DNA from 3 places in the Sphingobacterium thalpophilum genome. Region 3 is predicted to be linked to each of the others. Evidence: riboswitches for the same ligand, from Rfam matches in the RefSeq annotation. Region 3 holds a riboswitch; each other region holds the start of a gene.
The links. Region 3 has a riboswitch for thiamine pyrophosphate ahead of thiS (sulfur carrier protein ThiS). Riboswitches for the same ligand answer to the same signal wherever they lie in the genome.
Positions count from the first base shown of each region.

Region 1: another riboswitch for thiamine pyrophosphate. It lies ahead of AACH28_RS13795 (TonB-dependent receptor domain-containing protein); the one in region 3 lies ahead of thiS (sulfur carrier protein ThiS).
Region 2: another riboswitch for thiamine pyrophosphate. It lies ahead of thiM (hydroxyethylthiazole kinase); the one in region 3 lies ahead of thiS (sulfur carrier protein ThiS).

Region 1 is NZ_CP151087.1:3,109,516-3,113,768, reverse strand. It holds gene AACH28_RS13795 (TonB-dependent receptor domain-containing protein) at 1-1,840, opposite strand, end outside; TPP riboswitch at 1,895-2,020, opposite strand; gene AACH28_RS13790 (amidohydrolase family protein) at 2,249-3,424, shown strand; gene AACH28_RS13785 (acylphosphatase) at 3,543-3,824, shown strand; gene AACH28_RS13780 (polysaccharide biosynthesis C-terminal domain-containing protein) at 3,869-4,253, shown strand, end outside.
Region 2 is NZ_CP151087.1:5,473,562-5,477,814, forward strand. It holds gene thiD (bifunctional hydroxymethylpyrimidine kinase/phosphomethylpyrimidine kinase) at 1-707, opposite strand, end outside; gene thiE (thiamine phosphate synthase) at 704-1,336, opposite strand; gene thiM (hydroxyethylthiazole kinase) at 1,326-2,129, opposite strand; TPP riboswitch at 2,212-2,304, opposite strand; gene AACH28_RS24140 (VanW family protein) at 2,367-3,209, opposite strand; gene AACH28_RS24145 (hypothetical protein) at 3,335-3,991, opposite strand; gene AACH28_RS24150 (hypothetical protein) at 4,022-4,253, opposite strand, start outside.
Region 3 is NZ_CP151087.1:124,137-128,389, reverse strand. It holds gene AACH28_RS00525 (family 78 glycoside hydrolase catalytic domain) at 1-1,318, opposite strand, end outside; TPP riboswitch at 1,479-1,574, shown strand; gene thiS (sulfur carrier protein ThiS) at 1,634-1,840, shown strand; gene thiC (phosphomethylpyrimidine synthase ThiC) at 1,892-3,706, shown strand; gene AACH28_RS00510 (thiamine phosphate synthase) at 3,703-4,253, shown strand, end outside.

The DNA of each region.
Region 1 (4,253 bases), 2.8 Mb from region 3:
ATCCGATGTTGAATTTTTCATTTGTAAAACGATAGCCAAATTCGATGTCCTGCATTTTTTCCGGGGTAGGGTCTGGTAAGGCGCTATTTTTCTCTATAAAATCCTTGCGAACAGGTTCTTTTTGTGCAAAGGCATAAGAAGCGTATACATTTGAATGGTCATTTAGCAAATAAGTTGCACCAGCTTTAGGGTTCAAGAAATTAAACTTAGGATGATAATTATAATTTTTCACCTTATCATCATCACCATACATGTGGTAATCTACATTCCGATATTGAATATCGGCCATTAATATCCACTTGTCTAGTTTGTAATCGACCTTTAAGAAATTACTGAAATCATTTTTTTGTGATTTCCCGAAGTAATATTTGTCGTCAAGAAAACCGGTTGATGCATATTGTGCCCAAATCACCTGGCCATAATGTTTTCCTTTGTATTGATTATAAGCTCCACCCCAAGTAATTTCAAGCTGATCATTCGGTCTGTAATTTAGGGCATAGGTCACGCCATAAAAATAATTATCAAGCCATCTCCTACGGACGAGATCTGTTTTTTGTATGGTATCTTTACCAATGATGACGTTAGGCAAACCGTATTTACTTAGTTTATCTCCCGGTCTCATTTCTTCATAGTAACCATAACCTCTTGTATAGTGTAGGGCTGTATTGAGTGTCAATTTGTCGTTCAGGATATTGGTATAATGAAGTTGATGATGTTTCTGCGTATAATTATCTGTTTGATTTTGATACGTATATAGATTATAATTCCGGCCAGCGTTCATGAAACGATCCTTCTCTGCGCCCGAGATTTCGAGTGCATTATCTGCATAGTCATCCATGCGCGATCGATCGCCAGTAATCAATGGTTCAGGAACGCCATTCCAGGCTTGATATGTCTTTTCTTTTCCCCAGAATACAATTCCTTTTAAAATATGTTTCTTGCCATAATAGCCTCCATCCACATAGAAAGACTGTAAGTCTGAACTACCTCTCTCGATATAACCATCGCTACTGATTCGAGATAATCTGGCATTGAAGGCAAATTTGTCGTTAATTAGTCCGGTACCTACCTTGACTGTATTTTTCCAGGTATTGTAGGAGCCAAATGAATTGTTGAGTTCTGCGTAAGGGGTTTCGACTAACGTATTGGACTGAATATTTAATGAGGCTCCAAATGATCCGGCACCATTCGTCGAAGTCCCAATACCACGCTGAACTTGGATGCTCTCAGTAGAAGAGGCAAAGTCGGGAAGGTTTACAAAAAATGAACCCATACTCTCCGCATCATTTAAAGGGATTCCATTTAATGTTACGTTGATTCGTTGATTATCCGATCCCCTGATTGTCATTCCGGTATAACCTATGCCTGCACCGGCATCGGAATTGACCTGCACGGATGGAGTCTGATTTAAAAGGAATGGGATATCCTGGCCGAGGTTGCTACGCGTTATTTCTTCTTTGGAGATGTTTTTAAAGGTTGTAGGAGCATTTCTTTTGGCACGGGTAGATTGAACAAGCACCTCTTCCATTTGAATTGTACTAGGTTCTAACGCTACCGTAAGCTCCAAATTGTCTTTAACATCCACATTTTGGCTCCATGTTTTATATCCAAGAGAAGATACCTGGATCTGGTGCTTACCTGTATTGATACGATATAGTTTAATCAGCCCATTTTTGTCCGATTGGCCAGCAAAGGATGCTTGTCCATCTATGGATATGGAAACATACTGTAAGGGGGTCTGATTGGTATTGTCTACAGCTTTAATTGTCAGATTGTGTTGCGCAATGGCAATTTGGCTTGAAATAGTAGCTAAGGAGCTACAAATCAAAAATTTGATCATGGTAATGTATTTTGTTTGAGTTAAACAAATCATAGCAAGGGGTTACTATGACCGCACTATTTAACTAACCTCTCCCTACGCCAGCATTATCTGGATCAGGTGTACAGAATTTAATCTGTTGGGTATAATCTCAGCCTTTATTTGTGTTCCTGACAAAACAAGGCACCCCTATTCGATGCTGCGAATATATAAATTTAAAATTGAAATGAAGTATAAAGAAGTAATTTATGACAAATGAAAAAGAGCGGATTTGCGGTATTATTTCTTTTTGGTTAAAAATTTGTGCAAATTGTTGTTTTTGGTATTTATTGTTCTTTTTAGGTACCTTGGCATGAATTTTTCTACTAAAGGTATGTATTCATACAGGTCAAAAAATTTTAGTTACTAAATTGATAGTGAGGAGATAAAATGTTAAAATATTTAAGCGCTAATTATATTCTGCCGATTACTTCAATGCCAATAAAAGACGGTATTGTTTCGGTAGATGAGGAGGGGGTAATTCAAGGTATCTATGACCCAACTTCATTTACACCTTCAGATAAAACGAAGGTTGAGAGATATGAAGGAGTGATAATTCCAGGTTTTATCAATGCACATTGCCACATTGAATTGTCGCATATGAAAGGTATTGTTCCTAAAGGTACGGGGCTTCCGAGCTTTCTCAGTAAGGTGATGACAACGCGGTCGGCATCGATGAAAAAAATAGATGACGCTATGGCCAAAGCCGATCGAGATATGTACGAAAATGGTATTGTCGCAGTCGGAGATCACGCCAACACTGATAATTCTTCAAAATTGAAGGAAGATTCACAGATATTATATCACACATTTGTGGAGGTGCTCGGAATTGAACCTGAAGAAGCTGACTTTAAGTTAAAGGAGGCTAAATCGTTGACCCAAGAGTTTAGGAATGGGCATGTATCCATTACTCCGCACGCTCCCTATTCTTGTTCGAAGGTCCTTTTTAAAAAATTCAAGAAGATGGTTCCGGAAACAAATATTATCAGTATTCACAATCAAGAAAGTGAAGAGGAGAATAAACTGTTCCGTTATAAAATGGGTGAGTTCTTGGACTTTTATAAAAGTATAGGAAAAAATGCTGATGCGATTAAGGCGCAGGCAAGAAATTCGATTCAGTCTTATCTTCCTTATTTGCCTTATCCAAATAAATTATTGTTGGTTCATAACACCTATACCTCTCTTAAAGATTTGGATTTCGTAGAACGTATGGATCGTGATGTGATGTGGTGTCTCTGTCCAAAGGCCAACCTTTATATTGAGGGAACATTGCCAAAGGTTCAGAATTTTATGAATGCCGGACAGCGTTTAGTAATCGGAACGGACAGTTTAGCTTCAAACGATACATTGTCCATTTTGGAGGAGCTAAAGGTATTGCATGCGCACTTTGAGGATCTGGATTTCTTGCAGACTATTCAATGGGCTACAATCAATGGTGCTATCGCGTTGAACATTGAGGATGAATTTGGCTCCCTTGAAGTGGGTAAAAAACCTGGGATTGTGTTGTTGCAAGGTATGGAACACATGCGCCTAAATGAAGATGTTAAGGTAAAACGTTTAGCGTAGTATTTAATTCCCCAAAACTTCTGTACTTTTGCTCTTATTGAACCGTCCATGACTATAATAACGAAACTATAGTCATGGTAAGTTCCATCTAACCGATGGAAGAAAAAATAAGTTACAGATGAAACATTTGAATATTTCAATAAGAGGTAAAGTACAGGGTGTCTTTTTTAGATTGACAACCAAGGCGGTTGCAGATCAAGTCGGTGTTAGAGGCTTTGTTGTCAATTTAAAAGATGGTTCTGTCTATATAGAGGGCGAGGGCGACGATTTTGCGCTAGATTCACTATTGGAGTTCTGCCAAGAAGGACCCGAGGGTGCAATCGTTGAAAGTGTTGAGGTAAAGGAAGGCGAAATGAAGGGCTTCTCCTATTTTGAAGTAGTTAAAAGAGTTCAATCTTAAGTCTTTTCGCCTTGTCAGTACTTAAAAAATTCGCCGGACAGACCATGATTTATGGCCTGAGTACGATTATAGCCCGTATGCTGTATTTCGTCATGACGCCATTGTATGTCCTCAAATATCCACCTGCGTCCTACGGAATATTTACTCATATGTACGCCTGGGCATCCATGATCAATGCCGTTTTGGCATTTGGTATGGAAACAACTTTTTTTAGGTTTCTCCAAAAAGTCGAAGAAAAGGATAAAAAGCAGGTTTTCAATAACAGTTTTATCGTCATTGCCTCTTTGGCAACATTATTTTTTATTACGGCCATAGTCTTTGCTGGCACTATTGGTAGCTGGTTGAATAAGGGAACTTACAATGCCGATTACGAGAGCTATGTGAAGTATTTCGCCCTCATATTGGCATTGGATGCTTTAGCTATTGTTC
Region 2 (4,253 bases), 400 kb from region 3:
CTAACGAGACCAACGCCTTGTGCCAAATGGCTCGCAATTGCTGAAGAAAGCGAACAACCGGAACCATGTGTATTTTTGCTGTTAATTTTTTGTGATTTGAATTCAATTGGTGGATTCTTGTGCTGGAACAACAGGGATGTTAACTCTTGGCTTTGGAGATGCCCGCCTTTAATCAAAACGGATTGACAACCTTTCGCCAGTAGGCTATTTCCCGCTTTTTTCATCCTCTCGACATTGTCAATAACTTCGTCTACTAAGACACTTACCTCATCTAAATTTGGTGTAATCAGTGTTGCTAAAGGAAAAAGAAGTTCTATGCAGGCCTGAATTGTATCATCGTGAATGAGCTTGTGCCCGCTGGTCGATACCATGACTGGATCAAATACGATAGGCCCTTTATATTCTTTTAAATAGGCGCTAATAAGCTCCACAAGTTCAATATTGTGTACCATCCCTATTTTGATTGCATCGGGATAGATGTCGTCAAAAATAGCATCTAATTGGTCCTGGACGGCTGCTGTAGGAATTTCATAAATATTTCTTACACCTTGTGTGTTCTGAACGGGTAAGGCAGTTAAAACATTCATGGCATAACAACCTAATGCAGATATGGTTTTGGTATCTGCTTGTATACCTGCACCACCGCTACCATCGAACCCTGCAATGCTGAGTACGGTAGGGACGCGGTATTTTTTATCTTTTGTCATTTTAATAGTTCTTTTAGTTGTGCACTGGCAGCTCTGGGATCTTGACTTTGGCATATGGTCGAAACGACTGCAATGGAGTCTGCACCGGCGTTCCAGGTTTCTTCTGCTGTTTGTAAATTCATCCTTCCGATTGCGATCAATGGTTTTTCCGTCCTACTCCGAAGTTGTTTTAAACCTGCAATTCCCCATTCAGTAACCGTATCTACTTTTGTTTTCGTAGAAAAAATGGGGCTTACACCAAGGTGGTCGACGGCGTACATTTGTTGACTTTCCAGTTGTTGCATGTCTTCTATGGACCAGCCTATCGTTAATTTATCACCATATTTTTCGCGAATAGCGAGCGGTTGCAAATCATTTTGACCCACATGTACTCCCCATGCCTCGATTTGGGCAGCGATTGCTACGGCATCATTGATCACGAGCGGAATACCATAATGATCGGTCAGTTTTTTTAAACGGATGGCTTTATCCAAAAATGTGGCCGGATCGTCAGCTTTTTCGCGCAATTGTATAAGATCGACTCCACCAATAATAGCTTCTTCGGCAACATTGAGCCAATGTTGAGGATAGCAGTCCCGCTCAGAAATGACCAAATATAGCGGGTAGGGAAAAAGCGGATTAATGCGCATAGCGTTTGATCTTGAGCTTCGATTTGAGGCGTTCTGCATTGAGCTGATAGAGTTCATCGTAGAGATTCAATTGCAGGGTACCCGGGCCAGCTGCTGTTTGGGCAGCGAGTTCTCCCGCTAAGCTCAAAATGGATACACCGGCAACAGCTGCTTCAAAATAGTGGTCTGTAACACCTAGAAATGCACCAATAAGCGCAGTAGCACTACAGCCAAGTCCAGTTACCTGTGTCATTAAAGGGTTGCCATTAAAAACTTCAACCCGGTATTGCTGTGAAAGAATATAGTCTACTTCTCCAGAAATACAGATAATGGAGCCGGTTTGCTCTTGTAATAATTGGCCAAATCGGAGGGCATCTTTACTTGCTGTCGTGCTGTCGACTCCTTTTGTGTTCGGTTGGTTGAAATTGTACAGCGTCATGATTTCTGATGCATTTCCACGAATAACCGTTGGTTTGAGATCCAGTAGATTGGATAATAAATCGTTGCGGAATGCCGATATCCCAGCACCAACAGGATCAAGTACCCATGGCCGTCCAATGGTATTGGCATGTTCGGTAGCAACAAGCATAGCTTCTGCAGTATCTTCACTCAAGGTGCCGATATTAATGACAAGAGCTTGTGCAATATCGACAACCTCGCGTACTTCTAATGGACTGTGTACCATCACAGGGGACGCTCCTAAGGCTAAAAGTGCGTTGGCAGTATTGTTCATCACGACTAGGTTTGTGATGTTGTGTACAAGGGGTTTTTCGACCCTCAGCTGTTCTAATAAATTGATAATTGAATCTTCCATTCTTTTTACATATGCTAAGATGTACTGTGTGGCCTTGGAGGGAAGAAGAGCGATAGCCTGTGCAGTAAAGGAATATGCTGTACAGTGGATTTTTGCTTTTCCCTACGCCGGTATAAACCGAATCAGGTTCAAAGGGACTATCTCAATTCTATACAGAATACCCCCAAAGCCAGACCAAACTTAAACAAAAAAGAGGACTTTTCATATCCATCATTTTTCGATCATTAGCTTGTTGAATTAATCGGCCGGATTTTGATCGGCACTAATTTCAATATATTCAACAGGGGTATAGGTAACCCGGGCAAAATTTTTGGTCAAGAGTTCTGTCTCTAAAACTTTTCCACCCTGAAACTTTAAAAACTTCTCGCGCCAAATCTCATTTTTACGAAAGAACTGATTGTCTATTTTAAGAAATTGATGTTCTTTTTCAAAGATATGGTACGCAAAATCCAGTTCTTGATCGATCCTCAATTCACCTTCTAAACATTTGTCTGTGAACCAGAGATTTATTTGAAAGGTGTAAGGCGTGTTGTTGGTGAATTGATAGTCGCGATAATTATAAAAGACGGTAGCTCCACTACCGAATGGCAAAACACGGCCATCGTCAGGAAAAGGGTCAAAAGAGTGGTGATAACGTTCATTGACGTTGAGTGGACTATGGATAACAAGCCAATGGATGAGGTTGGATATTTGACAGATTCCACCGCCAATACCCGCTCTTGCTTCACCAAAGGATAACTCCATGCCGGGCAGATACCCTTTCTTTACGGTGGGGAGCCCCACGAGTTTACAAAATGAAAAGGTTTCCTTCGGTCTGATCAGAATGCTATTAATCTGTGCTGCTGCAATTTTTAGGTTGGTAACTTTGTTAATCTGCAATTGCATATTATTTTCGCCCAGTTTTTTTAATAAGACAGACTGATGCTTTTTAATACGAAAGGGAAGTTTTTCAGCTGATTTAGCTGTGCTGTATTTCTTATTATCAAATAGCCAAACGGCTTTGCGCCGCACTCTTCTCGCCCATACAGCAATAAAATAGAGTATGGGATGGTGTTGACTGATCAGTTTTCTTTTTCTCAATTTGACGTTTATGTATCGCTATCAAAATTAGTGCAGAAATGTGTTTTTTGCCGTGTTTTGTCGCATATTTTTTTATCAAAATCACGAATCTTATAGTCTGAGCTTGGTGCAGTTTTTCAGTTCGTTTAGTTGGTTTTCTTTACCTGTATGTATTTTGCTGTTAACTTTCCCTCCTTGTTATAGATCAAGCTTTCGTAGGTACAGTTTCCGAGGTCTTTTACAATAGATTTTTGTTGTAATACACCCTCATAATAAAACTCATCAATCGTTTCGTTGGCTCGGTATGATCGCTTGATTTCGGCTGTCAGTCGATTGCTTTGATCGAAGGTTTGGCGTAGTGAGTAGTCACTTGTTTCCGGACTATCATACTGATAGCGGACGCGACTTTCTCTTTGATCATTTCTACCCGAAATCTCTTCAGTAATTCGATTCTGTTGATCATAACTGTAAATGGTCCAGTCTCTCCGTTGATAGACAAAATGAATGGATTCACTTTTTATAACCTGGAGTTTACTGTTCAAGTGATAAATCATCGCCGATTCAAATGTAGGATCGTAGGAAACAATGGCATTTGGAAGATACCGGTAAATTGTACTGCTGCTCCACTTACTATTGCGAAGGTACTGTATGGAGTCGATAAGTCCGAATTGATTATAGCATCTTTTGTTGTAATAATTATTTCCCCCGGAAAGATTGTTCGATGTGATCTCTTTGCCTTCTTCATATACAGTCGTCATAATTGCACCGGATTGCACCGCATTTTCGTCCGAAAACTGCTGCATTACATAAGTGCCGTCACATATATTCTTACGCTAACTGTAATAAAGAGGAAGAGCGGGATTTGCGATAATAGCCGCTGCATATTGCCCGGATGGAATAAATTGAACTTGTGCGATTGAGTCAAAGAAATGTGAGGCATTATATTGTGCCGAAGCTTTCTTTGACGCAATTTGTGTGCTGGTGTTTAATATCGGTTTGGCTGCTGCCAGATAGGTATTACTATCGTATATGATCTTGGGTTTGGCTAATCCATCAAACAAGATC
Region 3 (4,253 bases):
CACTGCTGCTAACCTCGACATAACGAAACCCTTTGTAACCGAACTTGGCCATAAACTCATCATCCCGACCACTTAAGGTCAATATATCGGTCTGAAAGGGCTCCTTTTCCTTATCGCCCCGATAATAAACATCAATATTGGACTGATCAAGATGCCCATCCGCCAACAACCGCTCACCATGCTTGATACGCAGCATAGTACCCGCAGCTCCTTTCACCTTAATTTTTGTAATCCCGGCCATATTCTGGCCCATATCAAACACATAGGTACGTTGGTCTATCTTTGTCACTGATTTCGGCTTATAGGACTTCACGAGCCGAATCGGTACCATCTGTTGGGAAACGATATGTGCAGATGGCGCATTTCTATACTGAACAGCCTGCCAGGCCGAATCATCGTATTTTGGTTTATCCCAGTTGGGTATTTCCAGTCTTGCATCGTAATGCTCACCAGTGTAAATATTATTATAGGTGATTGGTCCTGACGCTGTCTTCCACTGCTTATCCGAAACAATGGTTTCCGTCGTTCCATCTGTATAAACGATTTTCAGTTCTAAACAGAATGTTGGCCGGGCCCGCCATGGTGCTTTATCAAAATTCCAAACGGCCAGTGGTTGATGATTATACCAGCCATTCCCCAAAACAACGCCAATGGCGTTCTCTCCTTTTTGAAGCTGCTGGGTTACGTCCGTCACGACATACAATGTCCGTCGGTCAAATCGAGTATACATTGGATCCAGACGATGGTCGCCAACGCGCTGGCCATTAATGGAAAGTTCATATAATCCTGCTGCGGCAATATATGCGCGGGCAGATTTTATCTGCTTATTTGCCTTAAATTCTGTTCTAAAATAAGGCGTTTCTCGCGCATGAATATCCTTATTGTCGCTGATCCATTTTCCTTTCCAAAGGTCCATTCCCATCATGCCCGTTTCGAACGATGCTATTTCTGAACGTGTTGATACACCATCCTTATCCCATACTTTAACCTTCCAGAAGTACTTGGTCTGTGGCTTTAACTGTGCGCCATTATAGGACACTAACATAGCCGAGCTGAACTGTTTGCCACTATCCCAGTTATCTTTGGTCTCTCGCAGCAGTGCCAGCGAATCTTGCCCTAAAAAGATCTGATAAGCCTGTTGTACCGCACCTTTACGTTGGTCCTCAAGTCGCCAGCTAAGTCTTGGGTGAATTGCATCAATACCCAATGGATTGACCAAATGTTCGCATGTCAACTGCACGGCGCTGCAGTTGTTTTTAGGTTGGGCATAAGTGTTGCTAGCGATACACAACAATGTTGTCAATAAAATCCTACGCATTAAAAGATACTATTCTTGGTGGTTGTTAAATTGTTTTAGCTGATTCAAAAAACTAATATATCAAATATTTCCCACATACTGACCTGTACTTTCCTGTACAATAAACCCAAGTCTGCAAAATAAAATTCTTGCAACTTTCATAAAAATAACCTTATCTTAGTCACAACTTTAGGGGTGTCTGCTCGTGCAGGCTGAGATTTTACCCTTAGAACCTGATCCGGATCATACTGGCGTAGGGAAAAGTGAGCTGTCTACAAGGTGCATTGCTGTGCCTTTGTGTAGCCATTCCTAAAGTTTTACCAAAAAAATTAAGGAATGGAACTTACAATAAACCATCAGATTCGATTTTTCGACCCCTCGCTTACTTCATTGGAAGGCTTGTTGCTTTTGGAATTATCCGGCCAAACTCAGGGCGTGGCTGTAGCTATTAACAACAAAGTCATACCCAAAAAGGACTGGGCTACGACACCACTAAAACCGCACGATCAGATTATTTTAATCACCGCGTCCCAGGGCGGATAGCTATTCCCCAAAAATCAATCGAACCGAGTAATTCACCCCAATAAGAAAAAAATGACAGCTGAAAAAATTACGCAATCGCCCTTTCCAAATGCAAAGAAAATTTTTGTATCCGGAAAACTATTTCCTATTCAAGTCGCTATGCGTCAAATCTCCTTGAGTCCAACCAAATTAACGAATGGAGAAGTAGAAATTAATCCCCCGGTAACAGTCTATGATACTTCTGGACCATATACCGATGACACCATCCATATCGATATCCGAAAAGGCCTCCCGCGCCTTCGCGAACAGTGGATCTTAGATCGTCAGGATGTCATACAGCTGCCTGGCATCAGCTCTGAATATGGACAAAAACGCCTTTCTGATTCAACGTTGGATGAACTCCGATTCGCGTATAGCCATAAACCGAAAGTAGCCTCTCCAGGTAGTAATGTTACCCAATTACATTATGCTAAGCAAGGCATCATTACCCCAGAAATGGAGTACGTTGCTATCCGTGAAAACCAACGTATCGAGCAGCTCACGACCAGTACCCCCGGAATGGATCATCAGCATAAAGGACAGAATTTTGGTGCCAGAACACATGATAAAGCAATTACACCAGAATTTGTCCGTGAGGAAATCGCTGCCGGAAGAGCAATCATCCCCAATAATATCAATCACCCTGAAAGTGAACCCATGATTATCGGGCGCAACTTTCTTGTTAAAATTAATGCCAATATTGGCAATAGTGCTGTAAGCTCAAGTATAGAGGAAGAAGTTGAGAAAGCAGTATGGGCCTGTCGTTGGGGAGCCGATACCATCATGGACCTATCCACTGGCAAAAATATTCACGAAACCCGCGAATGGATTATCCGTAACTCGCCCGTTCCAATCGGTACAGTACCGATCTATCAGGCGCTCGAAAAAGTGAAGGGGGTGGCCGAGGACCTTACCTGGGAAATATTCAAAGATACCTTGATTGAACAGGCCGAACAGGGTGTTTCGTACTTTACCATACACGCCGGCGTACTGCTTCGTTATATCCATCTCACCGCTTCTCGAGTAACGGGAATTGTCTCCAGAGGAGGGTCTATCATGGCCAAATGGTGTCTTTTCCACCACAAAGAGAACTTTCTCTATACCCATTTTGAGGAGATCTGTGAGATTATGAAGCGATATGATGTTGCTTTTTCACTTGGCGATGGTCTCCGTCCAGGAGCCATTGCAGATGCAAACGATGCTGCTCAATTTGCGGAGCTAGAAACACTGGGCGAGCTCACCAAGATCGCCTGGAAACACGATGTTCAGGTGATGATCGAAGGTCCGGGCCATGTTCCTATGCAATTGATCAAAGAGAATATGGACAAGCAATTGGCTTGTTGTGACGAAGCACCATTTTATACCTTAGGACCCTTAACAACTGATATTGCTCCAGGTTATGACCACATCACATCAGCCATTGGAGCTGCTATGATCGGATGGTTTGGATGTGCGATGCTTTGCTATGTGACCCCAAAAGAACATCTGGGCTTACCAAATAAAAAAGACGTTAAAGACGGTGTAATCACCTATAAACTAGCTGCCCATGCGGCCGATTTGGCCAAAGGACATCCGGGTGCACAATACCGTGATAATGCCTTGAGTAAAGCGAGATTTGAATTTAGATGGGAAGATCAATTCAACCTTTCCCTGGATCCAGATACCGCACGGGAATATCATGACGAAACGTTGCCTGCGGATGCGGCCAAAGTGGCTCACTTCTGCTCCATGTGCGGTCCCAAATTTTGCTCGATGAAAATTACGCAGGAAATCAGAGATAGTGCCGCTCAAGGGATGCGGGAAAAATCGCAGGAATTCATCGCCAAAGGAAAAGAGATTTATTTATGATCATCGCTTTGACAGCAGCAGAAACGATCCCTTCTGAAAAAGGGATTATAGATGCTTTGTTCAAAGAAGGACTTGATATCCTGCATTTGCGCAAGTATCATTTTACGGACCTACAAATGTCCAGGTACGTTGAATCTATAGATTCAACGTACCTGGACAGATTGGTCCTACATTCCCACCCTCACCTATCGGCTGAGCTCGGAATCGCACGTATTCATATGAACGAAAAGAATAGAAAGGATAGATCAACAAATCAAATGCTTTCTACAACAATCTGTTCGACATCTGTGCATGATATCGATCAATTCAATAGCCTTGATGAATGTTGGGCCTATGCTTTTCTAAGTCCATTATTTCCGAGCATCTCAAAAGTCGGGTATGGAGTGTATAATGCAAGGTTGGATCAGCTCCCGTCACGCTCCAACTTTACTGTTGGTCTCATCGGTCTTGGAGGGATAAACCAAGGCAACTGCCTTATTCCGATGCAGCAAGGCGCAAATGGAATTGCCTTATATGGTACTTTATGGAAGCACCCTGATCCAGTTCA